3 regions of the Arthrobacter sp. StoSoilB19 genome follow, and region 3 is predicted to be linked to each of the others. Evidence: predicted binding sites of a transcription regulator. Region 3 holds the regulator's gene; each other region holds the start of a gene.
What was found. The regulator Rex, encoded in region 3, represses fermentation and respiration genes when NADH is low (regulators of the CRP and FNR family bind a similar motif). The targets are predictions, from matches to a motif close to CTTGTGAANNNNTTCACAAG.

Region 1 (9,463 bases), 1.6 Mb from region 3:
TAAGGCGGACATTTCGCTATTCCTTCTCTTTGGTCATGTAGTGCATCAGGGTTTCCTGGGTGGCCTCGGCGATGGGGACTTCGCCGGTGATGTGGCCGGCGGCGAGGGTGTAGATGCGGTCGCAGATGCCCAGGAGTTCGGGAAGTTCCGAGGAAATGACGATCACGGCTTTTCCTTCGGCCGCCAGTTTGGCGATGATCGTGTAGATCTCGAATTTTGCCCCGACGTCGATCCCGCGGGTGGGTTCATCGAGGATGAGCACGTCCGGGTCGGAGAACATCCATTTGCTCAGCACCACCTTCTGCTGGTTGCCGCCGGAGAGCTTGCCGGTGATGGCGGCCACCGAGGGCGCTTTGATGTTCATGCTCTTCCGGTAGCCGTTGGCCACCACGGTCTCCTGGTTCTTGTCCACGAAGCCGCGTTTGGCGAGCTTGCGCAGCGCTGCCAGGGAGATGTTGCGCTTGATGTCCTCGATGAGGTTCAGGCCGTAGTGCTTGCGGTCCTCGGTGGCGTAGGCGATGCCGTGGCGGATGGCGTCGGAGACGGTGGAGGTGTTGATTTCCTCGCCGTACTTATAGACCTTGCCGGACATTGCGGTGCCGTAGGTTCGGCCGAAGACGCTCATGGCGAGTTCGGTGCGCCCGGCGCCCATCAGCCCGGCAAGTCCCACCACCTCGCCCTTCCTGACATGCAGGTTGGCGTTGCGGACCACCATGCGGCTGTGGTCCTGGGGATGCCGGACGGACCAGTCCTCGATCCGGAGGACTTCCTCACCGATGTTCGGCTCGCGGTCCGGGTACAGGCTCTCCAGGTCGCGGCCCACCATGCCGCGGATGATGCGTTCCTGGGTGATCTGGCCTTCATCGAGCCGGAGGGTCTCAATGGTTTTGCCGTCCCGGATGATGGTGACGGCGTCGGCCACCTTCCGGATTTCATTGAGTTTGTGGCTGATGATGATGCTGGTGACCCCCTGGCCCTTCAGATGGAGGATCAGGTCCAGCAGGTGGCCGGAATCCTCGTCGTTGAGGGCGGCCGTGGGCTCGTCCAGGATGAGCAGCTTCACTTCCTTGGACAGCGCCTTGGCGATCTCCACGAGTTGCTGCTTGCCCACGCTGATGTGCTGGACGGGGGTGACGGGGTTTTCGTCGAGGCCCACGCGGGCCAGCAGCTTTGCTGCCTCCAGGTTGGTCTTGCGCCAGTCCACCCATCCGTTGGTGGCTTGTTCATTGCCAAGGTAGATGTTCTCCGCGATGGAGAGGTACGGGCTCAGCGCCAGTTCCTGGTGGATGATCACGATGCCCCGCTTCTCGCTGTCCGAGATGCTGGAGAAGTTGCAGGGTTCGTTTTCGAAGAGGATTTCCCCTTCGAAGGTGTTGTGTGGATAGACGCCGGACAACACTTTCATGAGCGTTGATTTGCCGGCGCCGTTTTCGCCGCAGATGGCGTGGACCTCTCCACGGTTCACATCGAGGGTGACGTCCTGCAGCGCTTTCACGCCGGGGAAGGTCTTGGTGATTCCTCGCATTTGAAGAATGGGTGTGTTCATCGTCAATTCCCACTGACTGGTCGAAGCTTGGCCGTCCTGCTGCTGCAGGAGGTTGCGGGCGGGGCTGCGGCCGGATGGAGGTCCGGCCACAGCCCCCGGACGCTGACTACTTGACGTCGGCGTCGGTGTAGTAACCCGAGTCGATCAGTTCCTTCTTGTAGTTGTCCTTGGTGATGATCACGGACTTCAGCAGGAAGGCCGGAACAACCTTGACCTTGTTGTTGTAGGTCTTGGTGTCGTTGGTTTCAGGTTCCTGGCCCTTGAGGACGGCGTCGACCATCTTGACGGCCTGTGCGCCGAGCTGGCGGGTGTCCTTAAAGATGGTGGAGTACTGCTCGCCCGCGACGATGGACTTCACGGAGCCCTTTTCGGCGTCCTGGCCGGTGACCACCGGAAGGCTTCCCTTGGCGTAGCCGCCGGTGCTGGTGAGGGCGGAGATGATGCCGATGGACAGGCCGTCGTACGGGGAAAGGACGCCGTTCAGCTTGGTGCCCGAGCTGTAGGCGGAGGTGATGATGTCCTCCATGCGCTTCTGCGCCACGGGTGCCTGCCAGCGAAGGATGGCGGCCTGCTCAAACTTGGTCTGGCCGCTGGGGACCTTCAGGGTGCCGGCATCCATGTAGGGCTTGAGGGTGTCCATGGCGCCGGTCCAGAAGAAGTTGGCGTTGTTGTCGTCCGGGCTTCCGGCGAAAAGTTCGATGTTGAAGGGGCCCTTGCCGTCCACCTTCTTGCCGCTCGCGTCGACCAGGCCCAGGCCGGTCAGCAGCGAGGTGGCCTGCTGGACGCCCACGGTGTAGTTGTCGAACGTGGTGTAGTAGTCCACGTTCGGAGTGCCGTTGATAAGGCGGTCGTAGGCGATGACCTTGACGTTCTGCTCCTTGGCCTTGGCCAGGACGTCGGTCAGGGTGGTGCCGTCGATGGCAGCGATGATCAGGGCCTTGGCGCCCTTGGTCAGCATGTTTTCGATCTGCGAGACCTGCGTGGGGATGTCGTCGTTGGCGAACTGGAGGTCCGTCTTGTAGCCGAGGTCTTTCAGGGACTTCTCAACATTTGCGCCGTCGGCGATCCACCGTTCAGATGTCTGGGTTGGCATCGAGATGCCAACCAGCGAGTCGCTGGGCTTCGCTGCGCCGCTGGATTCGCTGGTTCCGCCACGGGAGCCGCAACCGGTGGCTCCCACGGTCAGGGCGAGGACAAGGGCCACCGCGCCCATGAGTTTTCTGATTCTCACCATAATCTCCTTCCGCGGCAGCATTGCCGCGAAGTGTTGTTGGGCCGGGAAGCAACGGTGCTCCCGGTCCTGGCCACATGGTTGATGTGTCGGTTCAATATAGACTGATTTGTGAACGCTAACAAGAGCCTGCTCCCGGAAACTCCGAAATCTTTCGATGTCATTGACTTCTTCTTTGTTAGCGTTCACACTTGCTGCAGCACTTAGCTCGACCCTGACCCTACAAAACCGGTAATGAGGCCGCTTGCCTCCCGGATGGAGGCAACCCCATGCCAGATGCGCTGTTCACTTCCAGCTCCGACCCCCGCCACGACCACTGCGTGGTCGGCGTGGACTTCGGGACCCTGTCCGGCCGCGCCGTGGTGGTGCGGGTCCGCGACGGCAAGGAGCTTGGGAGCGCCGTCCATGAATATCCCCATGCGGTGGTGACCGGCTCCCTGCCCGGTGACGTGGCGGGCGACGACGGCACGCGGCTTCCCGGCGAATGGGCGCTTCAGGTGCCCAACGACTACCGGGACGTCCTGCGCACCGCCGTTCCTGCCGCGGTGGCTGACGCGGGGATCGACCCGGCCGCCGTCGTCGGCATTGCCACCGACTTCACCGCCTGCACCATGGTGCCCGTGAAGGCCGATGGCACGCCGCTGAACGAATTGCCGGGCTATGCCAACCGCCCGCATGCCTACGTGAAGCTCTGGCGCCACCACGCCGCCCAGGGGCAGGCCGACCGGATCAACCGGCTGGCGGCCGAACGCGGCGAAGACTGGCTTCCCCGCTACGGCGGCCTGATCTCGTCCGAGTGGGAATTCGCCAAAGGCCTGCAGCTGCTGGAAGAGGACCCGGAGGCCTACGCCGAAATGGACCACTGGGTGGAGGCGGCCGACTGGATCGTCTGGCAGCTGTGCGGCCGCTACGTCCGCAACGCCTGCACCGCCGGCTACAAGGGCATCTACCAGGACGGGCGGTACCCCTCGGAGGATTTCCTGGCCGCCCTGAATCCGGACTTCAAGGACTTTGTCAGTTCCAAGCTGGAGCACACGATCGGGCGGCTGGGGGACGCCGCAGGGACCCTGACGGCGGAGGCTGCAGCCTGGACCGGGCTGCCGGAGGGCATCGCCGTGGCCGTGGGAAACGTTGACGCCCACGTCACTGCCCCTGCTGCCAAGGCCGTGGAATCCGGCCAGCTGGTGGCCATCATGGGCACCTCCACCTGCCATGTGATGAACGGCAGCGAACTGCGTGAAGTGCCGGGAATGTGCGGGGCAGTGGACGGCGGCATCGTGCCCGGCCTGTGGGGCTACGAGGCCGGTCAGTCCGGTGTGGGGGACATCTTCGGCTGGTTCACCAAGTACGGCGTCCCCCCCGAATACCATGAGGCTGCCGGGGACGCGGGGCTGGGAATCCACGAGTACCTCACCGGACTGGCGTCGCGGCAGGCCATCGGGGAGCACGGCCTGATCGCGCTCGACTGGCACTCGGGCAACCGCTCGGTCCTGGTGGACCACGAGCTGTCCGGCATCGTGGTGGGCCAGACCCTTGCCACCCGGCCCGAGGACACCTACCGTGCCCTGCTGGAAGCCACGGCCTTCGGAACCCGCACCATCGTGGACGCCTTCCGCGACGCCGGGGTTCCGGTCAGGGAATTCATCGTCGCGGGCGGCCTGCTCAAGAACAGGCTGCTGATGCAGATCTACGCGGACGCCACCGGCCTGCAGCTGTCCACTATCGGCTCGGAGCAGGGCCCGGCCCTGGGATCGGCCATCCACGCCGCCGTGGCCGCGGGTGAATACGCGGACATCCGGGAAGCCGCCGCCGCCATGGGCGCCGAACCCGGCGAGGTCTACACGCCGATCCCGGAAAACGTTGCCGCGTACGAGGAACTGTTCCAGGAATACAGGGCACTGCACGACTACTTTGGCCGCGGCGGCAATGACGTGATGCACCGGCTCAAGGCCATCCAGCGCAAAGCCGCCCGGGCCAGCCTGCCCGGCTCCGCCGCCGAACCTGCCGTGGGGGTCTCCGCATGAGCACCGACACCGGGATCCTGGAAACCATCGCCCGGGTCCGTGAGGAAGTGTGTGCGCTGCATGCCGAGCTGACCCGCTACGAACTGGTGGTGTGGACCGCAGGCAACGTTTCCGCCCGGGTGCCGGGCACCGACCTCATGGTTATCAAGCCCTCCGGGGTCGCCTACCAGGACCTGACCCCGGAACAGATGATCGTGACGGACCTGCACGGCATGCCCGTCAGGGGCACCAACGTCGGTGGCGGCGGGACCGTGGACTGGGGCAACCCGCCGCTGTCGCCGTCGTCGGACACCGCAGCGCACGCCTACGTGTACCGGCACATGCCGGAGGTGGGGGGCGTGGTGCACACCCACTCCACCTACGCCACTGCCTGGGCTGCCCGGGGGGAGGCCATTCCGTGCGTGCTGACCATGATGGGCGATGAGTTCGGCGGCTCCATCCCGGTGGGCCCATTCGCGCTGATCGGGGACGACTCGATCGGCCACGGGATCGTGGAGACGCTGAAGAACTCCAATTCACCGGCGGTCCTGATGCAGAACCACGGCCCCTTCACCATCGGCAAGGACGCCCGCTCCGCGGTGAAGGCCGCCGTGATGTGCGAGGAAGTGGCCCGCACCGTCCACATCTCCCGCCAGCTGGGCGAACCGCTGCCCATCGACCAGGGCTCCATCGACTCCCTCTATGCCCGCTACCAGAACGTCTACGGCCAATAAACAACACAGGCCAGTAATCCACGGCGCCGTCATTACACAACTTCCCAGGAGAATCCATGAGCACCGCAGCAAGCACCTCCCTCGACGGCTACGAGGTCTGGTTCCTCACCGGCAGCCAGCACCTGTACGGGGAGGAGGTCCTCAAGCAGGTGGCCGCCCAGTCGCAGGAGATCGCCAACCAGCTCAACGCCAATTCCGCCGTCCCGGTCAAGATCGTCTGGAAGCCGGTCCTCACCGATTCGGATGCCATCCGGCGCACCGCCCTGGAGGCGAACGCCGATGATTCCGTGATCGGTGTGACCGCCTGGATGCACACGTTCAGCCCGGCCAAGATGTGGATCCAGGGCCTGGACCTGCTGCGTAAGCCCCTGCTGCACCTGCACACCCAGGCCATCCGGGACCTGCCGTGGGCGGACATCGACTTCGACTTCATGAACCTGAACCAGGCCGCGCACGGCGACCGCGAGTTCGGGTACATCCAGTCCCGGCTGGGCATCGCCCGGAAGACCGTCGTCGGGCATGTCTCCAACCCCGAGGTGGCACGCCAGGTGGGCTCCTGGCAGCGCGCCGCCGCCGGCTGGGCCGCCGTCCGCACCCTTAAGCTGACACGCTTCGGGGACAACATGCGCAACGTCGCCGTCACCGAAGGCGACAAGACCGAGGCGGAGCTGCGCTTCGGCGTCGCCGTGAACACCTGGTCCGTCAATGAGCTCGCGGACGCCGTGCACGGCGCGGCGGAGGCCGACGTCGACGCACTGGTGGCGGAATATACGGACCTTTACGACGTGGTGCCGGAGCTCCGCGCAGGCGCGGCCAGGCATGAATCGCTGCGGTACGGCGCCCGGATCGAGCTGGGCCTGCGCAGCTTCCTCGAAGCCAATGGCTCCGCCGCGTTCACCACCTCCTTCGAGGACCTGGGCGCGCTGCGGCAGCTTCCCGGCCTCGCCGTGCAGCGGCTCATGGCCGCCGGGTACGGGTTCGGCGCCGAAGGCGACTGGAAGACCGCCATCCTGGTGCGCGCCGCGAAGGTGATGGGTGCCGGCCTGCCCGGCGGTGCGTCCCTGATGGAGGACTACACGTACCACCTGGAGCCCGGGTCCGAGAAGATCCTGGGCGCCCACATGCTGGAAGTTTGCCCCTCCCTCACGGCGTCGAAGCCGCGCCTGGAAATCCACCCGCTGGGCATCGGCGGCAAGGAGGACCCGGTCCGCCTGGTGTTCGACGCCGATGCCTCCCCGGGCGTCGTCGTCGCCCTGTCCGACATGCGGGACCGTTTCCGCCTGGTGGCCAACGCCGTCGACGTGGTTCCCCTGGACCAGCCGCTGCCAAACCTGCCCGTGGCCCGCGCCCTGTGGCAGCCGAAGCCGGACTTCGCAACCTCCGCCGCCGCCTGGCTCACAGCCGGCGCAGCCCACCACACCGTGCTCTCCACCCAGGTGGGCATGGACGTGTTCGAAGACTTCGCCGAGATCGCCAAAACCGAACTGCTGACCATTGACCACGACACCACCATCCGGCAGTTCAAGAAGGACCTGAACTGGAACGCCGCCTACTACAAGCTGGCAGGCGGGATCTGATCCAATGGCACGGCTGAGCTCCCGGCGCCCGCCACGGACAACAACCCCGTGACGCACGGCAAACCACGCCGGCTGCCGAGGCTTGAGGACGTGGCGGAGCTGGCCGGGGTCTCACACCAGACCGTGTCACGGGTGGTCAACAACCACCCCAACGTGAGCCCGGGGACGCGGGAAAAAGTGGAAGCGGTGATAGCCCGGCTCGGCTACCGCCGCAACACCGCAGCCCGGAGCCTGGTCACCCGGCGCTCGCAGACCATAGGCGTCCTGGGCAGCGAGCTCTCCCAGTACGGTCCTGCCAATACATTGCTGGGCGTGGAACGCGCTGCGAGGGACGCCGGATATTTCGTCAGCGTCGCCGCGTTGCGGGAGGTCAGCCGGGACGCGATCCTGGACGCCGTCAGGCACTTCCTGGACCAGTCGGTGGACGGCATCGTGGTGATCGTTCCGCACCTTGAGACGCTGGCCGCCCTGGCGGAACTTCCCATCGGGGTCCCGGTGGTGGCCGTTGGACCCGAGGGGAATGACACTGTTGGCGGCGTCAGGGTGGACCAGCGCCGCGGGGCCGAACTCGCCGTGCGGCACCTCATTGGGCAGGGGCACGTCAGGATCGGGCACGTCGCGGGCCCGCAGGACTGGATCGATGCCGTGGCGCGTGCCGACGGCTGGCGGTCCACCCTTGCCTCCGCAGGACTCGAGGCGGACCTGATCATCGAAGGTGACTGGAGCGCCGGCAGCGGCTACGCCATCGGCCGACGGATCGCGGCCACCCGCCGGGCCACCGCCCTCTTCGTGGGCAACGACCAGATGGCCCTGGGAGTCCTGCGCGCCCTGACCGAGGCCGGCATCAAAGTGCCGCAGGACGTGTCCGTGGTGGGCTTCGACGACCAGCCCGAGGCCGGCTATTTCAGTCCGCCGCTGACGGTGGTCCGGCAGGACTTCGAGGAACTGGGCCGGCGGTGCATGCAGATGATGTTGACGGCGTTCAGCGGCGCGGAAGGACCCCGGACACTTGTCGTGGAGCCGGAACTCGTCCTGCGCAGCAGCACGGCACCGCCCGCCTGAAGAACCCGCCTGCCGAATCCGGCCGGAGATCCTGCCGGCAGCTGATTTAATCCGGGGGAGACCGGCGCGAAACGTGGCCACAACAATCGCTGCGTAGTTTTCAGTGCATGACGGCTACCCTGCTCATCCGACTCCGCGACTGGCTGCTGGACACCTTCACCTACGAATCCGAGTCCAGTGCCGCCGGCGCCATGGCCGACGCCACCCGGTGGGGCTGGCTTCCGGCCTTGAGCGGAGTGTCCCTCGGTGCCGACCAGGCCCGGTCCGGGCATGCAGGAACAGCGGGCGGAAGCGGCAGAATGTCTGCTTAGCCACACTATTGCGCCGGTAGCGCGATAATGCCCTAAACTGCTGCACTGAGGTGCCTGAAATGGCGCTGCGCAGCAACGAAAGTGAACACGCTATGGCTACCGATTACGATGCTCCACGCAAGCAGGAAGAAGAGTCGCCGGCCGACTCTCTCGAGGCCCTCCAGGCGTCACGGGGCGGCAACGCGCAGACCGCGGTTATCGATGTCGACGAGAACGACACCGCTGAAGGCATCGACCTGCCCGGCGCCGATCTGTCCAATGAGGAACTGACCGTCATTGTGGTTCCCGAGCAGTCCGATGAGTTCACCTGCTCGTCGTGCTTCCTGGTCCGGCACCGCTCCCAGGTTGCCCGTGAAAAGGACGGCCTGAAGTACTGCCGCGACTGCGAAGGCTGAGTGTCTTCCTGATTTTTGCCGGCGCCGGCCACCTCCCCGAGGTGGCCGGCGCTGCTTTGTCCCCGGACGCCGTCGTTATCAAAATGCCCCCTCGTTTCCCGGTCCGGACACTCCTACGCTGGAAGCATCCAATGGTCTTTAGTCGTGGATGGCACTGCTATGAAGAAGTTCCTCACCTGGCTCGCGGCAATCCTGTTGGCTTCCGGGCTGGGAATCGTGGTCCAGGCGCCCGCCTCGGCGGCGCCCTACTGCGGCCTCACATGGGGCTCCCTTGCGAAGACCGGGCAGGATACGGGGACCGCATCGGTCACCAATGTCCGGACCGGGCAGCACTACTGCTTCGACCGGCTGGTGGTGGACCTCAACGGGCCCGCCGTGTCCTACACGGTGCAGTATGTGCCGCGGATTGAGCAGGAAGGCTCCGGGGCCTTCATCCCGGTACGGGGCGGCGCGCGCCTGCATATCAGCATCAAGGCGCCGTCCTACGACCAGAACGGCAACCCCACCTACAACCCGGCGGACAAGGCTGAACTCAGCAACGTGGCCGGCTACCAGACGTTCCGCCAGGTGGTTTCGGCCGGAAGCTTCGAGGGGTACACAAGCC
Region 2 (9,463 bases), 1.0 Mb from region 3:
GATCCGAACAGCATGAACACGGACCCCAGGAAACCGACAAGCAGTGGCGAGCGCGGATTGTCCACCTCGGCACTGCCCGTTCCAGCACTGCCGGCCGCCGCCATCTCCCCCGTTGCGGGCACAGGCGCCGTCATCTCAGGATTGTCCAATCTTCTTGCGTTTCCGCGGTTTGCCCGGCGCGCCGCACGGGCCGGCCAGGACATGGTTCAGGGCGGAAGGGCGACCCGCCGCGTACCCGAAATCCTAGCATCGGCAGGGGGTCCGGGAGTGTAACGGTAGGCTGGTCCGGTGCCTATATCTAACGAACGAATCGTCTGGATCGACTGCGAAATGACCGGTCTGGACATCAAGAACGACGCCCTCATCGAGGTGGCAGCCCTGGTCACCGATTCGGAACTGAACATCCTGGGTGACGGCGTTGACGTGGTCATCAAACCCGACGACGCCGCGGTTGCACAGATGTCCGACTTCGTCCGGGACATGCACACCAAGTCGGGGCTGCTGGCGGAACTTCCGCACGGCAAGACGATGGCAGAAGCCGAGGCCGCGGTAATGGAGTACATCTCCGCCTGGGTTCCGGATCCACGCAAGGCGCCGCTGGGCGGCAACTCGGTGGGCACGGACCGCGTGTTCCTGTCGCGGGACATGCCCGCCGTGGTGGAACATCTCCACTACCGGGTCATCGACGTCAGCACCATCAAGGAGTTGTCGCGCCGCTGGTACGCGCGTGCCTACTTCCAGTCACCGGCCAAAAAGGGTGGACACCGCGCACTCGGGGACATCAAGGATTCGATCGATGAACTGCGGTACTACCGCGAAGCCGTTTTCGTCCCCGCGCCCGGACCTGACAGCGCCACCGCCCAGAAGATCGCCCAGGGGATCACCACCGGCGGGTCCGCCGGGCAGTCCGGGGAGTAATCTGCGCCACGTTTCGGTGAAATTTGGCGAAAATCGCTAAAAGTGGACAAAGCACCCCTTCCGAACAGGTAAGCTATTTGAGTTGCGTTTCCAGGGAGCCGCTAAGGCGGATTTCACTTGAAGCACATGGTGGGCGTAGCTCAGTTGGCAGAGCGCCTGGTTGTGGTCCAGGAGGTCGCGGGTTCAACCCCCGTCGCTCACCCTCACGGGGCGGCACATGCAGCCGTCAACATGGGAGGCCGCACCGGATATCCGGTGCGGCCTCCTTTGTTGTGCCCCACCGGGGGTACGCGCAGGAAAACCGGGGACACCGCGAAAGCCGAGGGACAACTGATATGACCGTTCTGCCAATCACCATCTGGGGCGAGCCTGTCCTGCACCGGCGCGCGGCCGAGGTGGAGGTTTTCGACGACGAACTGCGCACCCTCATTGCCGACATGTTCGAAACCAACGAAGCCGCGCATGGCGTGGGCCTCGCCGCCCCGCAGATCGGCGTGGGCAAGAGAATCTTCGTTTACAAGTACGCCAACGACGATGGCGCTCCCCCAAGCGGTGTACTGGTGAATCCCGTGCTGACACTGTCCAAGGTCTCCGGCGCGGCGCCCGACCCCGACGAGGAGGAGGAGGGCTGTCTTTCCTTCCCCGGTGAGCAGTATCCGCTCAAGCGGGCCGAATGGGCCCGGGTGGAGGGGTTCGACGGCTTTGGAAACCCGGTGAAGTTTGAGGCAACGGGCTGGTTCGCCCGGGTAATCCAGCACGAATACGACCACCTGGACGGAAAGCTGTATGTCAACCGGCTGATTGACCGCTATTCCCGCAAAGCCAGGAAGCAGGCGAAGAAAAACGGGTGGGGCGTGCCGGGGTTGACGTGGATGCCCGGCGTGGACCCGGATCCGTTCGGCCACTGACAAGTTCGGCCACTCATCCCTTCCGGGCAGGTCCCCGTCAGCGGGCAGTGATGGTTTCCTGCCGGGGGCAGGAGCCGAGGACACGCTTCATGGCGTCCTTCTCGGCAGCCGTCACCCACAGGCCGTAGGCGGCCTTCACAGAGATCTGGCGGGCCACGTAATGGCAGCGCAGTGCGGTGTTCTTCGGCAGCCACGTGGCGGCGTCCGCTGCGCTCTTCTGCTGGTTGGCAGCGCCGTCCGCGGCAATCAGGTTCAGGGGGTCGTTGGCCAGGCTCTGGCGTTCCTTGGGCGCCAGGCCCTGGGCCCCCTTCTGCCAGGCATCCCCGAGCGCCACCACATGGTCGATCTGGACAGCCCGGCTGCTGTCTGAACCGCGCTGGAAGTCCACGTCCTGGCCTGTATAGGGTTCCCGGAAGTGACCGGCCGTTACCTTGCAGGTGGAGCCTTCGGCGAACATCACGCCGGCAAGGTCCCGTCGCAGGATGTCATTGCGGGTATCGCAGCCGTTCCTGTCGACATCCAGCCACGCCGGGCCGAAGGCCTCGCGGCTGTAGCCGGTGTTCGGTGCCCGGCCCTTCACGGCGAGGCCGTCGAGTGCAGAGAGGGCACTGCCCGCCGGTACAGGGTTTGGTTCCTGCACCGGTTTCATCCACGCGGCATCGAAGACCGGCGCCTCGGTCGGGCCCTCCGGCGCCGGCCCTGCGGCTGCAAACTGTCCTGCGGTGAAGAACCACGACAGGGCAGCGACGATGCATACTGTGGCCGTTGCCAGCAGCGCCCAGGCCTGCCGGGAACGGCGGCGTGCGCGGCGGTAGGCAGCCCAGTGGACGGTCAAGGCGTCGACGCCGGAAGGGGAAAGTCAGGCACCCCAAGAGCCTAGGACAAAGGGCACCCCAAGCCGGTGATATCCACACTGTTGAGGACGAGTGATGGCTCACACGGCCGGCGCGGCCGCCTTTGGGCTACTGCTCCCTGGTGACCCTTCGAAGGTCTTCCTCGGCAATGGCCAGCAGTCCCTCGAGCTGGCGCACGCGGTCCTGGCTGACATCCCCGGCCGCGTGTGCGGCGCGGGCGCGTTCAAGCAGCCGTACTGCTTCCTTGTGGTTCGCCTTGGCCACGTCCAGGGCGTGTTCGAGGGTGGTGTCGTGCTGAAGAGTCGATTCGTTGTCCATGCCACCAGTGTGGTCCCCTTTCCCGGCTGATTCCAGAGAACCAGCCGGGAATTCGCTGGACGTGGCGGACAGGGTCAGACCGCGATGGCGGCCAGGGCGGCGGCGCTTTCCTTGGCGGGGAACGACGGCGGGTTCACGCCGGCCATTTCCTCCATAACGCGCACCACCTGGCAGCTGTAGCCAAATTCGTTGTCGTACCAGACGTAGAGGACCAGGTTCTTGTCCGTGGAGACCGTAGCGAGTCCATCAACAATGCCGGCGCGGCGGGAGCCGACAAAGTCGGTGGAGACAACCTCGGGTGAGTCGATGTAGTCGATCTGCTTGCGGAGGTCCGAGTGCAGCGACATTTCACGGAGGTAGTTGTTGACCTCGTCCTTGGTGGTGCCGTTTTCAAGGCTGAGGTTCAGGATGGCCAGCGATACGTCCGGGGTGGGGACGCGGATGGAGCTGCCGGTCAGCTTTCCGAGCAGTTCGGGCAGGGCTTTGGCCACTGCCTTGGCGGCGCCGGTTTCGGTGATGACCATGTTCAGGGCTGCAGAGCGGCCGCGGCGGTCGCCCTTGTGGAAGTTGTCGATCAGGTTCTGGTCGTTGGTGAAGGAGTGGACGGTTTCCACGTGCCCGTGCACCACGCCGAACTTGTCGTTGATGGCCTTCAGCACGGGGGTGATGGCGTTGGTGGTGCAGGACGCCGCGGAGACGATCCGGTCCGAGTCGGTGATGTCCCGGTGGTTGATGCCGTGGACGATGTTCTTCAGCTCGCCCTTGCCCGGTGCGGTCAGGAGGACCCGCGCCACGCCCTTGCTCTGCAGGTGCTGGGAAAGTCCCTCGGCGTCGCGCCAGCGGCCGGTGTTATCCACCACCAGGGCATCCTTGATGCCGTAGGCGGTGTAATCGATGGTGGCGGGGTCGTTGGAGTAGATGACCTGGATCTGCACGCCGTTGGCGGTGATGGTGTTGGCGTCCTCGTCGATCCGGATGGTGCCCTCGAAGGACCCGTGGACGGAGTCGCGGCGCAGCAGGCTGGCGCGCTTGGAGAGGTCGTTGTCGGAGCCGCGGCGCACCACAATGGCGCGCAGGCGCAGTCCGTGGCCGCCACCGGCCTTTTCGATGAGGAGGCGGGCCAGGAGCCGGCCGATGCGGCCAAAGCCGTAGAGCACGACGTCGGTGCTGGTGCGGTCATCGCCGCCCCGCTTGCCAACGATTTCGGCGAGCTCAGCGCGGAGGAACTCCTCCAGGGTGGCGCCGTTGCCTTCTTCCTTGAACTTCTGGTTCAGGCGGGCGATGTCGATCGCGGCAGCGCCCAGCTCCAGTCCGGCCAGCGTGTTCAGCAGGGGCGCGGTGTCCTCGAGGAGCAGTTCGTCCTTGCTCATCCGGCGTGCAAAGCGGTGCGCCTTGAGGATGTTCATGGTGGACTTGTTGATCAGGCTCCGGCCGTGGATGCTGGTGACCACGTTGTTTTCGCGGTACAGCCTGCCGATCACCGGGATCATGGCCTCGGCGAGGGCCTCCCGGCCCATCCACGTATCAAGACAAGAATCAGACGTCTGGCTCACAGAAATACCTTCCTCGGTTCAGCCGTGTACGTCCTCGTACACAGATGTAGGCCACCTGATGATGTCCAGGGGCACCCGCGCCTGCAGGGATGGCCCCCAGGCGCCTGGATCGCGTGCAAAGAAAAACCGCCGGTTGCGAACGCAACTTTCGGCGGTAGAACTCCTGCGTCCGGGATCCATTCTAATTTGGCCCGCCGCCGGGAACACGCTTGCGCTGCGTGAAATCACTCACATGGCCGGGATGCCCCGCAGCCGTGGTGTTGCCGGACTCAGTTGTGGACGGCTGAGTAGAGGTTCAGGCTGGCGGAAAAGACAAGCCAGGAAAAGTACGGCAGCACCAGGAGGCCGGCGGCGGCGTCCACCGGCCCGAAGCGCAGGATCAGGAATACCAAGGTTCCGGCGAGTGCGCAGATAACCCCGAACGCAGCCCAAAGGGCGGCAGCTCCGAGCATTGGGTACAGGGCAAAAAAGGCCGCCGGCCACGCCGCGTTGAGCAGCAGCTGGACAATGTAGCCTGCACGGGTGCTCCCGGTCAGGCCGCCCTTGCGCCAGACCAGCCACGCGGCTGCCGCCACGCCGGTGTACAGCGCCATCCAGGTGCTCCGGAACATCCACGGCGGCGGCATCCACGGCGCCTTCACCGAACCGGCGTACCACCCGTTGGAATTCAGGATGATGGGAACCGAAGCGATGACCCACGCCGCGGCGGACAGCGCCAGGAACCCGCCAAGCGCAATGACCTGGGAACGGATGCCGGGGACGCCGGCCCGGGCGGCGGGACGGGGATCAGGAATAACGGGCACGGTCCAGCATCCCCAACGCATCGCCCTAGGTCAAACGCGGAATGTGGATGGGACAGCCGGTACGCCGGGTTCTGTTCTCCCCTGCCGTTACCGGAAAGGGAGCGACGGCCATCCATCTACGAGTACCGTTGCCGGCACCCTCCAGCGGCCTACCCGGACACTCGGGCGGGCAGCCCTCGAACGTGTCCTGTCTGGCCTTGCTCCGGGTGGGGTTTACCTAGCCTTCCCGGTCACCCGGGAAGCTGGTGGTCTCTTACACCACCGTTTCACCCTTACCTGCCCTTCCCGGCCAAAGCCGGCAATGCAGGCGGTCTGTTTTCTGTGGCACTGGCCTGCGGGTTACCCCGAGTGGGCGTTACCCACCACCCTGCCCTGCGGAGCCCGGACGTTCCTCGAGCCACTTGCGTGACGCGCGGCCGCCTGGCTGTCCCATCCGCCGTCCAGTCTACCGGCGCCGCCACCCGCTTTTGCGCCGGTAGGATCGGACGGTGCTGATTCTGCTTCCCCCTTCCGAAGGCAAGACACCCGCGCTCCGGGGACCCGCCGTCGACTGGTCCACGCTCGGCTTTCCGGAATTGAACCCCTACCGCGCCAAGGTCCTCGAAGCGCTGGGAACCGTCAGTGCCCACCAGGACGCCCTCGCCCTGCTGGGCGTGGGCGCATCACTGCGTGAGGACGTGGAACGCAATACGCGCCTGGGCGCCGAGCCGGCAGCGCCCGCACACAGCATCTATTCCGGCGTCCTGTACGACGCCCTTGGCTATCGGAGCCTGACACCGGCCCAGCGGCGCAAGGCGGAAGCGTCCGTCCTGGTGATCTCGGCCCTGTGGGGTGCCCTTCGCTTCGGCGACAGCGTCCCCGCCTACCGGCTCTCCATGGGCACGGCACTGCCCGACGTCGGCAGGCTGGCCCCGTTCTGGAAGACGCAGCTTGGCGAAACCCTGGGCAGCGCCGCCCGGGGGCACCTGGTGGTGGACTGCCGGTCCAGCACCTATGCAGCCGCCTGGGCACCGCCGCCGGAACAGACCGTGGCGGTCAACGTCTTCACCGAAACAGGTGGGGTCCGCAAAGTGGTGAGCCACTTCGCCAAGCACACCCGGGGGGAACTGGCGCGGCACCTGCTGGTACGGCGCGGTAAAGCCCCGGCGGCGCCATCGGACCTTTTGAAGGCTGCCCGCGAGAAGTGGGACGCAGAACTGGTGCCGGGCACGGCCCGCAGGCCGCACGCCCTGAACATCATCCTGCCGGGCTGATCCGGCCGGTCAGGACCACTCGTCCGAGCGGACCAGGATGGCGCCGGAGTCCGGGCAGAACACGATGTCGTCCGCGGCCGAAGCCTTGATCTCCGCGAGGTCGCCGGGGCTGAGCTTCATGCCGGAGGCTTCGGAGGTGCCGTGGAACAGCCGGGCCGCGCCCACTCCGCGCTTGGCAAGCGTCTTTTCATAAACCGCCAGCATGCCCGCCTCCAGGCCTGCAGCGAATGCGGCGCGCTGCGCGCGAAGCCCTGCCGCTTCCGTTTCCACCTCCGCGAGGGCCGCGTCAAGCTCGGCCCGGATGGTGGCAAAGGAGCCCTGGATGTCGTCGACAATCTGCTGCTGCGCCGCCTGCCGTTCCCGCAGGCTGTCCAGCCGCTCCATGACCTCCAGCTCCACGTCCTCAAGGTCGGAGCGCCGCTTGTTGAGCGAGGCGATGTCTTTTTGCAGTGCAACCAGGTCCTTGGAAAGGCCGGTGCCGCTGTTGAGCCTGGCCTCGTCGCGTTCGATCCGTGAAGCAACCTGTTCGACGTCGGCTTCCGCCCGCTTAAGCGCGGCCTCGGCATCGTGCACGGCCACCTTGGCTGCTCCCAGTTCACCGTTGGCGACAGAGAGCGCGGCTTCGAGGTCCTTGATGCGGGGATCGTCTTCCAGCGTGCGGCGGCGGTTGGTGAGGCCCTTCAGCCGGGCGTCCAGCCCCTGCAGTTCAAGCAACTTCAACTGTTCCGCCGGTGCTGCCTTGGCCACTGTTACCTCCGATAAATCCCTTCCGGCCGTGGCCGGGCACCGAACCGGCGCTTCCTAGACTCTAGCGCGTGGCCCCGCTTCCCTGCCTCGCGCTATCCCGGGCTGCTGCCTAGCCCGGCGTGAGGATGAAGTCCCAGGGGTCGCTGTTGGTGGTGCTGACCTGGATCTCCACCTTATGTCCCTGGTCAGCCAGGACGTTGCCCAGGGCGGCCGCGGCCGCAGGCAGCCAAAGCCATTCACTGGCGAAGTGCGACACGTCCACCAGGTACGGCCGTCCGTTGAGGGCGGCTTCGCGTGCCTCGGATGCCGGGTGGTGGCGAAGGTCCGCGGTGACGTAGACGTCGGCGTTGCTGGCGCGCACCTCATTGAACAGCGAATCGCCGGCACCGCCGCACACCGCGATGCGCCGCACCAGTCCGTCCTTGTCGCCGGAGACCCGCACTCCCCCGGCCACTGACGGAAGAATTCCAAACACCCGGGCCGCGAAGTCGCCCAGGCTCATGGCATCCGCCAGGTCGCCCACGCGGCCAATGCCTTCCTCCGGGAGCCCGTTGGCTGCGACCGTGAGCGGGGCGACGTCCTGGAGCCCCAGGGCGTCGGCCAGGACATCGGAAACGCCTCCGACGGCGGAGTCGCCATTGGTGTGCACGGTCAGCAGTGCCGTTCCCGACTCGATGAGCCGGTGGACTGCCCGGCCCTTCGCCGACGTGGCGGCGACCGACGTGACGCCCTTCAGCAGGAGGGGGTGGTGGGTGATGAGCAGTTCGGCTCCCCACTCAACGGCTTCCTCGATGACCTCCAGCGTGGGATCAACCGCAAACATCACCTTGGTGACGGCGGCGGACGGGTGGCCTGCCACGAGCCCTACCTCGTCCCAGTTTTCCGCCAGGGACTCCGGCCACAGTTCCTCAACTGCCAGGAGCAGTTCGGCCAAAGTGGGAGCGTCCGCGGAACCGGCCGGAGCCGGCGTGTCGGAGGAGGCTTCGCCGTCGTGATCTGCCTGGCCGGTAACGTCGGTGTCCACAGGTTCCATAGTCTTAGTTTTACCCCATCGGCTTGCGGCCGCCGCAGTTTGCGGCATGGCGCGGGGCCGGCAGGGAATGATCCCGGGCCGTCAACCATTGAAGAGGTCATGAAAACTTTTGTTCTTGGCGGAGGTTGCTTCTGGTGCCTTGACGCCGTCTACCAGAAGACACGGGGTGTCACCTCGGTGGTGTCCGGCTACACCGGCGGGCACGATCCCCATCCGGACTACTACTCGGTCTGCAGTGGAACCACTGGCCACGCGGAGGTGGTGGCGGTGACCTTCGACGAGGAGGTTATCCCCGCGGAAGTTGTCCTTGACATGTTCTTCGCCCTTCATGACCCCACCACGCTGAACCGGCAGGGATACGACGTGGGCACCCAGTACCGTTCCTCGATGTTCTACGAGACCACGGAGGAGAAGATCCTGTTCGAGGAAGCCATCGAACGCAACCAGGCGCTGTGGCCGCATCCCATTGTCACCGAGGTCAGCCGCCTGCCGCGGTTCCACGTGGCGGAGGAATTCCATCAGGATTACTACGCCAAACACCCGGAGCAGGGGTATTGCCAGGTGATCATCAACCCCAAGCTGGCCAAGGCCCGGAAATATTACTCTGCATGGCTTAACGCTTAGCCTCCGTTACGCGGCCTCGTTAGGCTGACCTCAGTATTCACCCCTTAGAGATAGGCGTATGTACATGGCACGGATCTATGACGATGTGACGCAACTGGTGGGCGGGACCCCACTGGTCCGGCTGAACCGGCTCAGCGAGGGGCTGGACGCCACCGTTGCCGTGAAGCTGGAGTTCTACAACCCGGCCAACAGCGTCAAGGACCGCATCGGCGTTGCCATCATCGACGCCGCGGAAAAATCGGGCGCCCTCAAGCCCGGCGGCACCATCGTCGAAGGCACCTCCGGCAACACGGGCATCGCCCTCGCCATGGTGGGTGCCGCCCGCGGGTACAAGGTCATCCTCACCATGCCTGAGACCATGTCCACCGAGCGCCGGGTCATGCTGCGCGCCTTCGGTGCCGAGATCGTCCTGACCCCGGGATCCGAGGGCATGCGCGGAGCCGTGGAAAAGG
Region 3 (9,463 bases):
TCCTGGTGGCCAAGGCCGCCGCCAGGGTGATGATCGCCCAGGGCCTGGGCGGGGACATCATCTACATCTCCTCCAAGAACTCCGTGTTCGCCGGCCCCAACAACATCGCCTACTCCGCCACCAAAGCAGACCAGGCCCACCAGGTCCGGCTCCTCGCGGCCGAACTGGGGGAGCACGGCATCCGCGTCAACGGCATCAACCCCGACGGCGTGGTCCGCGGCTCCGGCATCTTCGCCGGCGGCTGGGGCGCCAAGCGCGCAGCGGTCTATGGCGTTGACGAGGAGAAACTGGGCGAATACTACGCCCAGCGCACACTGCTCAAACGTGAAGTCCTGCCCGAGCACGTAGCCAACGCGGCCGCCGTCCTCACCAGCAACGAACTGTCCCACACCACCGGCCTGCACATCCCCGTGGACGCCGGAGTAGCCGCAGCCTTCCTCCGATGAGTGCGGCTGTGTTTGCCGCCGTCGACATCGGTGCCTCCTCCGGGCGGCTCATGCTGGGCCGGGTCTCCCCGGACTCGGGGGTATCGCTGGAGACCGTCCACCGGTTCCCCAACGGTGTAGTGGAGCTCGACGGCGGCCTGCGCTGGGACTTCGACGCCCTGTTCGCGGAGGTCCTTGCGGGCCTCCGCGCCGCGGCTACGGCGGCGGCGGCGCAGGGCGAAACAATTGCCAGCATCGGCATCGACACGTGGGCCGTGGATTACGGCCTGGTGAACAAGGCCGGCGAGCTGGTGGCACAGCCCTTCAGCTACCGCGATGACCGGAGCAGGGCCGCCGTCGCGCCGGTGCACGCCACGCTGGACCCTGCACGGCTCTACCGGACCACCGGGCTGCAGTTCCTCCAGTTCAACACCATCTACCAGCTGGCCGCCGAGCGTAACCTGGCCGGGCTGAAGGCCCTGTTGATCCCGGACCTGATCGCGTTCCTGCTCACCGGGGTGCGCCGGACCGAGGCCACCAACGCCTCCACCACAGGGCTGTTCGATGCCGTCGCGGGGGAGTGGGCCACCGATTTCTTCACCGCGCTCGGGCTGCGGAAGGACCTGTTCCCGCCGCTGATCCAGCCCGGGGAAGCCTACGGGTACCTCCTGCCGGACATCGCCGCGGCCCTGGGACTGCCGCGTGAAACCACGGTGGTGGCGGTAGGTTCGCACGACACTGCGTCCGCCGTCGCCGCAGTCCCAGCGCAGGGCGAAAACTTTGCCTACATCTCCTCCGGCACCTGGTCCCTGGTGGGGCTGGAGCTGCAGCAGCCCGTCCTGACCGAGGCCAGCCGGGAAGCGAACTTCACCAACGAACGCGGCGTGGACGGCACCATCCGCTACCTGCGCAACGTGGGCGGACTCTGGCTCCTGAGCGAGTGCCAGCGGACCTGGGCGGGCGAGGGTTTCCAGCCTGACCTGGCCGCGCTGCTCTCCGCTGCCGCAGCCCTGCCTGCCGGCGGTCCCCAGGTCAACGCCGACGACCCCTACTTCATCGCCCCGGGCGATATGCCCGAGCGCATCCGGGCAGCAGTCCGGCGAACCGGGGACGTCCTGCCCAACGAGCCTGCGGCGATCACCCGCTGCATCATGGACAGCCTCGCAGCTGCTTATGCCAGGACCATCACCACGGCCGAACGCCTGGCAGGCCGTGAGGTGGACGTGGTGCACGTGGTGGGCGGCGGCTCGCAGAACACCCTGCTCTGCCAGCTCACCGCCAACGCCACCGGCCGCCCGGTCATCGCCGGTCCGGTCGAAGCCACCGCCCTGGGAAACGTGCTCATCCAGGCCCGCGCCGCCGGGGCTGCCACCGGGGGCCTGCCACTCCTGCGCGGAATCATCGCCGCCGGAACGGACCTTCGACGGTACGAACCCCAGGAGCTGACACTGAACGCCGCCAGGAATTGAACTCCTGGGTGTCCACAGGCCCAGGCGGCGGGATGCCGTCATCGTGCGCTAGAAATAGAGGAGCGTCCCGCTGGGGCGCCAACAACCGAAAGCAGGACGGACAACGATGCCCCTCTTCGACCTACCCCTGGCCCAGCTCCGCAGCTACACCTCCGACGTCACCCCGCCGGAAGACCTGGATGCGTTCTGGGATGCCACCCTGGCGGAGGCCCGTGCCTTCCCGTTGAACCCCGCGTTTGAGCCGGTGGAGAACTACCTGGCACTGATCGACACCTTCGACGTCACGTTCGCCGGCTTCGGCGGGGCACCGGTCAAGGGCTGGCTGCACCTTCCCGCCAACCGGGACGAGGGGGCCCGGCTACCGGTGGTGGTGAACTACATCGGCTATTCCGGTGGCCGCGGCCTGGTCAACCAGGACACGCGCTGGGCGCAGGCCGGGTACGCGCACTTCATCATGGACACCCGCGGCCAGGGGTACGGCGGCACCCTGGGCCACACCGCGGATCCCCACCCCTCGGCGGGGGATGTGGCGCACGCAGGCCTGATGACCCGGGGCATCGCGGCCCGGGAGGACTACTACTACCGCCGGGTCTACGTGGATGCTTTCCGGGCGGTGGAGGCGGCCCAGGCCCACCCCGCGGTCGATCCGTCCAAGGTGGTGCTGGCCGGAGTCAGCCAGGGCGGCGGCCTGGTGGTGGCCACGGCAGGGCTTACCGCGGGACGGCTCGACGGCGTCATCGCCGCGCTGCCCGACGTCCCCTTCCTCCAGGACTTTCCCCGCGCCATCGACATCACCCCGCGCGGGCCGTACCCGGAGATTGCCCAGTTCCTGGCACGCCACCGGGACCGCTATGAGTCCACCCTTGCCGTCCTCAACTACTTCGACGGCGTCAACCTGGCCGGCCGCGCCACCGCCCCGGCACTGTACTCCGCGGCGCTGATGGACGACATCTGCCCGCCGTCCACCGTTTTCGCCAGCTTCAACGCCTACGGTTCCGGATCGGGCGCCTCCTCCGCCAGCGGGGCGGACAAGGAGATCGAGGTGTACCGGTTCAACAACCATGAAGGCGGCCAGGAACATCACTGGATCCGGCAGCTCCAGTACCTCCGCAAACTCCTCGGCTGAGCCCGGGCAGCGGGCCGCTAAAGCCTAAGCTTGTTCGCGGATCCGCACCTTGTGCGTCCGGATCCGCGAACAAGCCCGGGATGGAATGTGACGGAAGCCGATTTTGCTCCCGCGGCGGCCCGGGTTTATGGTCTTTTCCATGACTAACCGTTGGTATGCGTATTTTTCGTTGGCTCTGGAGGGGCCCGCGTCTAACTGACACGCATCCAGCATTCCTTCAGAGCCAACAGGGCAGAGATTATTCTCTGCCCTTCGCCGTTTCTCCGGCGGGTTCTGAAATCCGGGCCCGCTTCCCATCTGGAACAGGACCCGAACATGAGCACCGCAACAGCACCGGCACAAACCACCTCAAACCAGCGCGCCAGCGACACCAAGTCCACGTCCAACCTGCGCGTCAGCGAGTTCACTCCGCTGCCCACTCCTTCCGACCTCCTCGCGGAACTGCCGCTGGACGCCCGGGCTGCTGCCGTCGTCGAACGCGGCCGCGATGAAGTGCGCGCCATCATGGACGGCGTGGACGACCGCCTGCTGGTCATCGTGGGTCCCTGCTCCATCCACGACCCCAAGGCAGGGCTGGAATACGCCCGCCGGCTGGTCAGCCAGGCGGAGAAGCACAAGGAAGACCTGCTGATCGTCATGCGGACGTACTTCGAAAAGCCGCGCACCACCGTGGGCTGGAAGGGCCTGATCAACGATCCACGGCTGGACGGCACCCATGACATGGTCACCGGCCTCCGCACCGCCCGGCTGTTCCTGCAGCAGGTCACCGCGCTGGGCCTCCCCACGGCAACGGAGTTCCTCGAACCGATCAGCCCCCAGTACATGGCGGACCTGATCTCATGGGGTGCCATCGGTGCCCGCACCACCGAGAGCCAGATCCACCGCCAGCTCGCGTCCGGGCTGTCCATGCCCATCGGCTTCAAGAACGGGACCGACGGCGGCCTCCAGGTGGCCATCGATGCATGCGGTGCCGCGGCGGCGGCGCAGGCCTTCCTGGGGATCGACGGCGACGGCCGGGCTGCGCTGGTGGCAACGGCTGGAAACCCGGACACCCACGTGATCCTGCGCGGCGGCCGCAAGGGACCCAACTACTCAGCGGCCGATGTGGAACGCGCCTCCGGTGAACTGGCAGGCAAGGGGCTGAACCCGCGGCTGATCGTGGATGCCAGCCATGCCAACAGCGGCAAGAGCCACCACCGGCAGGCTGAGGTGGCCCTGGAGATTGGCGCCCAGCTGGAGCAGGGCGGGGCTGCCGCGCGGGCCGTGGCCGGCGTGATGCTGGAAAGCTTCCTGGTGGGCGGCGCGCAAAACCTGGATGTTGCCGAGCACGCGGCCGGACGCGCGGAGCTGGTGTACGGGCAAAGCGTCACGGATGCGTGCATGGACTGGGACGTTTCCGCGTCCGTCCTTGAGCAGCTGGCGGCATCGGCACGGAAGCGGCGGCAGTCAGATTAGGGGCTGAAATAGGGGAAGCACTACTTTCACATCTGCCACATGAACATCTAGAGTATCTTTTTAGGTGGTTGGTGGATGGCTCAGCATCGTAACACCGCATTGGCACGTACCTGGGGTCACTGTTGTCCATCCGTCAGCAAAGGAAAATAGGGAAATGTCGGCAGAACAGAACTTCTCCAACGCGAAGTTCCTGACCGTGGCTGAAGTAGCCGAGGTCATGCGGGTCTCCAAAATGACTGTTTACCGGCTGGTCCACTCCGGCGAAATGCCGGCGGTGCGCTTCGGCCGCTCCTACCGGGTCCCCGAAAACGCCGTCGAACAGTACCTCAGGGGTGCTGTCGTGGAAGGCCACACCGAAACCGCCTGAGGCTGCCTGTCCTGAGCGGCTCCCGATAAGCGGTACCCTGTTAAGGAACGTTTTACGTCATTGTAAGAATCTGTCAGTTGTTCAGTTCGTAGCTTTGTCCACGGACATTCTCCATCAGACAGGTACTGCATCTAGTTTGTAAGGAACTTTCGTGGGTTCAGTTATTAAGAAGCGTCGCAAGCGTATGGCCAAGAAGAAGCACCGCAAGCTGCTTCGCAAGACCCGTCACCAGCGCCGCAACAAGAAGTAGCGATACTTCAAGCAGCGTGGAAATGCCCGTCGCCTTCCAAGGTGGCGGGCATTTCGTTTAACCCGGCAAGAGGTAAGAATTATGCCCGCGGGCCGCGGATGCGGGCGAAGCCCTTCCAGAGGCCGTAGATGGCCCCGCCGAAGGTGGCCGCCTTGAGTCCCAATGTCGCGGCACGGCGGCCTGCGCGGAAATCGTAAACCGGCCAGTTGCGGTCGCGGGCGTGGCGGCGCAGCCTGGCGTCCGGATTGATGGCCACCGGATGGCCCACCAGCGACAGCAGCGGGACGTCGTTGTAGGAGTCGCTGTAGGCCCAGCAGCGCTTGAGGTCCAGGCCCTCATCGTCGGCGATGGCCTGCACGGCCACGGCCTTGGCCGAGCCGTGCAGGATGTCTCCCACCAGCCGCCCGGTGTACAGGCCGTCCGAGACCTCGCCCACGGTCCCCAGGGCTCCGGTCAGTCCCAGCCGGGTGGAGATTACGGTGGCCACTTCGATGGGGGTGGCTGTCACCAGCCAGACGCGGCGGCCCACCCTCAGGTGCTGTTGCGCCAGCGCTTTGGTGCCGGGCCAGATCCGGGACGCGATCATCTCGTCATAGACTTCTTCGCCCAGCGCCTTGATGTCATCCACACTGATGCCCACGGCCAGGGTCAGGGCCGAGTCCCGGACGGCATGGACATCGTCCATGTTCTCGCCGCGGGCCACAAACTTGAACTGCTTCCAGGCCATACCCGCCGCCTGCCTCAGGGTGAAGGCTCCCCGCTGGTGCATCTTGCGGGCCACATGGAACAGGCTGGCACCCCGCATCAGGGTGTTGTCCACATCGAAGAACGCCGCCTCGCCGGGCTGCGGCGCAGCAACCGGCCGTGTGACTACGGCGACGTATTTCTCCTGGGGCATGGAGTTGAGTCTAGTCAATCCACTGGCCCGCCGCCGTCGGCGTCAGCCTCACGCCGGGAACGGCGATACCGTTAAGCCATGGCTACACCCCGCGTCGTCCTGGTCACCAAAGCTGACTGCCACCTTTGTGAGGAGGCGCGCGACGCCGTCGGCCGGGTCACTGCCTCTTTGGGCCTTACCTGGAGCGAAGAGCTGGTGGACAACCAGCCTGAACTGCGGGAGCGCTACGCCGAAGAGATCCCGGTGGTCCTGGTGGACGGCGTGCAGCGCGACTTCTGGAAGATCGACGAGGTCCGGCTGGCACGCGTGCTGCAGCGCGCCATGGGCCGGTAGGGCAGTGGCGGCAGTTTCTGATGGTCCTGGTTTTGAAGGCATGAGCGGCAGGGACCTAGAGTGGACTCACAACGCGACGCAAGGGAGGTGCGGGTGACATCCCTGGGTTCTTCGCCCCAGTCTGTCCCGGACCTTCCGGATGCCACGGGCGCACTGACCAAGCAGATACCTCCTGCCGCCGTGGCCCGGCTCACCATCTACCTCCGTGCCCTGAACACATTGCTGTCCGAGGGCGTGGAGCGCGTTTCCTCCGAATCCCTGGCAGAAGCCTCCGGCGTCAGTTCTTCAACCCTCCGCAAGGACCTGTCCCATGTGGGGTCCTATGGCACCAGGGGCGTCGGTTATGAGGTGCAGTACCTCAGCCGCCACATCGCCGCCGCGCTCGGACTGACCCACGACTGGAAAGTGGCCATTGTGGGCGCCGGCAACTTGGGCAAGGCGCTGGCACGCTACGGCGGCTTTGAGTCGCGCGGGTTCGATGTGGTGGCCATCTTCGACGCAGACCAGATGGTGGTGGGCAACGAGGTGGGATGGCTGCGCGTCAGCGACGTGGCAGACCTGGAGACCGTCCTGCACCGCACCGGGGCCAACATGGTGGTCCTGGCCCTTCCCGCGGCCGTCGCGCAGGGCGTTTGCGACCGTGTGGTGGCGGCAGGCGTGCGCAGCGTGCTGAGCTTTGCACCCGTGATGCTGCAGGTTCCCGAAGGGGTCAATCTTCGCAAGGTGGACATGGCCACTGAACTCCAGATCCTGGCCTACCACGCCCAGCGGGCCCAGACGCCCGGGCAGACGGCCTAGGGTTTCCCTGGAAGTTTTCCCCCGGCCCAAGTCTTGGCGGACCCGTTAAAGCAGGTGGCCCGGGATGCGAATGATGCATCCCGGGCCGCGTGCAGTGTCAGCGGGCGGAGTGGCTACCGCCCGTAGGGGTTGCCGAAGCCGCCCGAATAGGGGTTGGCGAAAGGCTGCTGCTTCCGGAAGTACGGGGCGGCTGCCGGAAGGTAGAGCAGCACGATGGCCGCAATTCCCAGGAGCGTTCCGATGGTGGCAAAGCTGGGGGGACCAAAGAGTCCGAAGACGGACAGTGCAGCGAAGACCGTTCCCAGGATGCGGGCCCAGTTCTTGCCCTTTCGGACGAAGAAGGCCACCAGCAGGTAGAGGGCCACGCCAATGATCGCGAACACCACCAGGGTGCCGGCGATGACCCCCTTAATGTCGTCATAGGTGACTCCACTGGCGCCTCCGGCCGCCATCTGGTCCTCGAATGTCCGCCGGAACACCGGATCATCCAGCTGCGTCAGCCCGGTCAGCAGGGAGATCACGAAGATCACTGCCGACGCGATCAACAGCCAGAACGAGATGTTCACCAGCTGCGGGACGCCGTTGCCTCCGGCCGGCTGCGGCTGCTCCGACGGGTACTGGCCGTAGGGGGACTGCCCGTAGGGCGGCTGGCCGTACTGTGGTGCATTCTGCCCGAACTGGGCGCCATACTGCGGCGGGTTCTGGCCGTAGCCCGGGGCCTGCGGCGCATTCTGGCCGTACTGGGGCTGGTTTTGGCCGTACTGCGGCGCTGCCGGCGGCTGGTTCTGGCCGTACTGGGGCGCGTTCTGCCCATATTGCGGGGCGTTCTGGCCATACTGCGGCGCATTCTGCCCGTAGCGGGGCTGCTGCTGGTCTCCGGACTGGGGGCTGCCGGCCTGTTCATGCCCCGGCTGGTCGTTGCTGGGGTCTTGGGGCGACGGGGGCGGGACGGGAGGAGTACTCATGGCGTTCCTTCTGCAGGTCGGGATCCGGGTAGGCTGCCGGGAATCAGTCCTCTGCCTTCCCCCAGCATGGCTTAAGTCCACCGTACCCCCGGCGGGCGGCGTTGTGGGTGATTCAGCGGGTATTGGCGCAGGTGGTTGCCGTTAAACAGGGAACCCCGGCGCCAGGCCGGGGAGGCCTGGCGCCGGGGTTGTGCCCTGGCGGGCGGAACTACGCTGCGGGGGCGATGAAGGCGAGTTCAAGGTTGATGGCAACCTTGTCGCTGACCAGCACGCCGCCGGCTTCCAGGACGGCGTTCCAGGTGAGGCCGAAGTCCTTGCGGCTGATGGTGGTCTCGGCGGAGACGCCGGCGCGGGTGTTGCCGAACGGATCAACGGCAACACCGTTGAATTCGGTTTCCAGGGTCACCGGGCGGGTGACACCCTTGATGGTCAGGTCGCCGGTGAGCTCGTAGCTGTTGCCCTTGGCCACCAGGCCGTTGGATACGAAGGAGATCTCGGGAAACTTCTCCACATCGAAGAAGTCCTCGCCCTTGACGTGGCCGTCGCGGTTGGCGTCGCCGGAGTCGAAGCTGGCGGTCTGGATGGTGGCGTTGATCCTGGACTCAGCCACATCCTGGCCCAGGTCCAGCGTGGCGGCGGCCTCTTTGAACTGGCCGCGGACCTTGCTGATGCCGGCGTGCCGGACAGTGAAGCCGATCTCGCTGTGGGAGTTGTCCAGGGTCCAGGTGCCGGTGGTGACGTCTGCGGGAAGTGCCATGATGTTGCTCCTTGTAAAGGTGTATGTACTGAGGTCCTGCCGTTGAACCTTCATCTGTTGAAGCCTCAACTAACTTGCTGCATCCAGTATAAACATGCATTTGCATGTTTTGTTCCCGTCCACGGAACATTTCTTCAAAAACTTAAGTTCTACTCTTTGTAGAAGGAGCGGCCCGAGATTTCGGATCGCACGCCATCTTTGAGAAACTGGTAAACATGCCCCAAGCCACTGTCCATCTGCTCCGCCACGGCGAGGTCCATAACCCCGAGGGCGTTCTCTATGGGCGGCTTCCCGAATTCCACCTCTCCGAACTGGGGCAGGAGATGGCCCGGACGCTAGCCGAATACTTCCGGCAGCGCGCCGAACGCGGCGCCCGCATCACCTACCTGGCCGCCTCCCCACTGGACCGCGCGCAGGAAACGGCGCGGCCGACGTCGGAAGCCCTGCAGCTGCAGGTCCACACCGACGAGCGGATCATCGAAGCGGAAAACTACTTTGAGGGCATGAAGGTCACCAAGGCCGAACTCCGCCGGCCCAGGCACTGGCCGCACCTGGTCAACCCGCTGCGCCCCTCCTGGGGCGAACCGTACAAGGAGCAGGCCGCGAGGGTGGCGGCCGCG

Region 1: the regulator Rex is predicted to act here: its motif matches at 2,886-2,905, upstream of araB (ribulokinase).
Region 2: the regulator Rex is predicted to act here: its motif matches at 4,767-4,786, upstream of LDO86_RS11605 (glyceraldehyde-3-phosphate dehydrogenase).

Annotation. Positions count from the first base shown of each region.
Region 1 covers NZ_AP024650.1:799,927-809,389, forward strand. The annotation lists gene mmsB (multiple monosaccharide ABC transporter permease) at 1-12, opposite strand, end outside; gene mmsA (multiple monosaccharide ABC transporter ATP-binding protein) at 17-1,546, opposite strand; gene chvE (multiple monosaccharide ABC transporter substrate-binding protein) at 1,653-2,801, opposite strand; gene araB (ribulokinase) at 3,047-4,801, shown strand; gene LDO86_RS03795 (L-ribulose-5-phosphate 4-epimerase) at 4,798-5,514, shown strand; gene araA (L-arabinose isomerase) at 5,571-7,091, shown strand; gene LDO86_RS03805 (LacI family DNA-binding transcriptional regulator) at 7,140-8,153, shown strand; gene LDO86_RS03810 (hypothetical protein) at 8,261-8,464, shown strand; gene LDO86_RS03815 (DUF4193 domain-containing protein) at 8,557-8,859, shown strand; gene LDO86_RS03820 (hypothetical protein) at 9,019-9,463, shown strand, end outside.
Region 2 covers NZ_AP024650.1:2,523,554-2,533,016, forward strand. The annotation lists gene mptB (polyprenol phosphomannose-dependent alpha 1,6 mannosyltransferase MptB) at 1-134, opposite strand, end outside; gene orn (oligoribonuclease) at 331-918, shown strand; tRNA gene LDO86_RS11585 (tRNA-His) at 1,048-1,120, shown strand; gene def (peptide deformylase) at 1,254-1,826, shown strand; gene LDO86_RS11595 (HNH endonuclease family protein) at 1,864-2,661, opposite strand; gene LDO86_RS11600 (hypothetical protein) at 2,789-2,998, opposite strand; gene LDO86_RS11605 (glyceraldehyde-3-phosphate dehydrogenase) at 3,073-4,515, opposite strand; gene LDO86_RS11610 (TspO/MBR family protein) at 4,821-5,354, opposite strand; RNA gene rnpB (RNase P RNA component class A) at 5,399-5,786, opposite strand; gene LDO86_RS11620 (peroxide stress protein YaaA) at 5,843-6,607, shown strand; gene LDO86_RS11625 (C4-type zinc ribbon domain-containing protein) at 6,617-7,354, opposite strand; gene LDO86_RS11630 (Nif3-like dinuclear metal center hexameric protein) at 7,464-8,387, opposite strand; gene msrA (peptide-methionine (S)-S-oxide reductase MsrA) at 8,487-9,011, shown strand; gene cysK (cysteine synthase A) at 9,076-9,463, shown strand, end outside.
Region 3 covers NZ_AP024650.1:3,525,498-3,534,960, reverse strand. The annotation lists gene LDO86_RS16355 (bifunctional rhamnulose-1-phosphate aldolase/short-chain dehydrogenase) at 1-446, shown strand, start outside; gene LDO86_RS16350 (rhamnulokinase family protein) at 443-1,894, shown strand; gene LDO86_RS16345 (acetylxylan esterase) at 2,001-3,020, shown strand; gene LDO86_RS16340 (3-deoxy-7-phosphoheptulonate synthase) at 3,336-4,475, shown strand; gene LDO86_RS16335 (helix-turn-helix domain-containing protein) at 4,630-4,842, shown strand; gene LDO86_RS16330 (AURKAIP1/COX24 domain-containing protein) at 4,994-5,092, shown strand; gene LDO86_RS16325 (HAD-IB family hydrolase) at 5,172-5,990, opposite strand; gene LDO86_RS16320 (glutaredoxin family protein) at 6,069-6,323, shown strand; gene LDO86_RS16315 (redox-sensing transcriptional repressor Rex) at 6,417-7,121, shown strand; gene LDO86_RS16310 (hypothetical protein) at 7,235-8,086, opposite strand; gene LDO86_RS16305 (YceI family protein) at 8,295-8,843, opposite strand; gene LDO86_RS16300 (histidine phosphatase family protein) at 9,059-9,463, shown strand, end outside.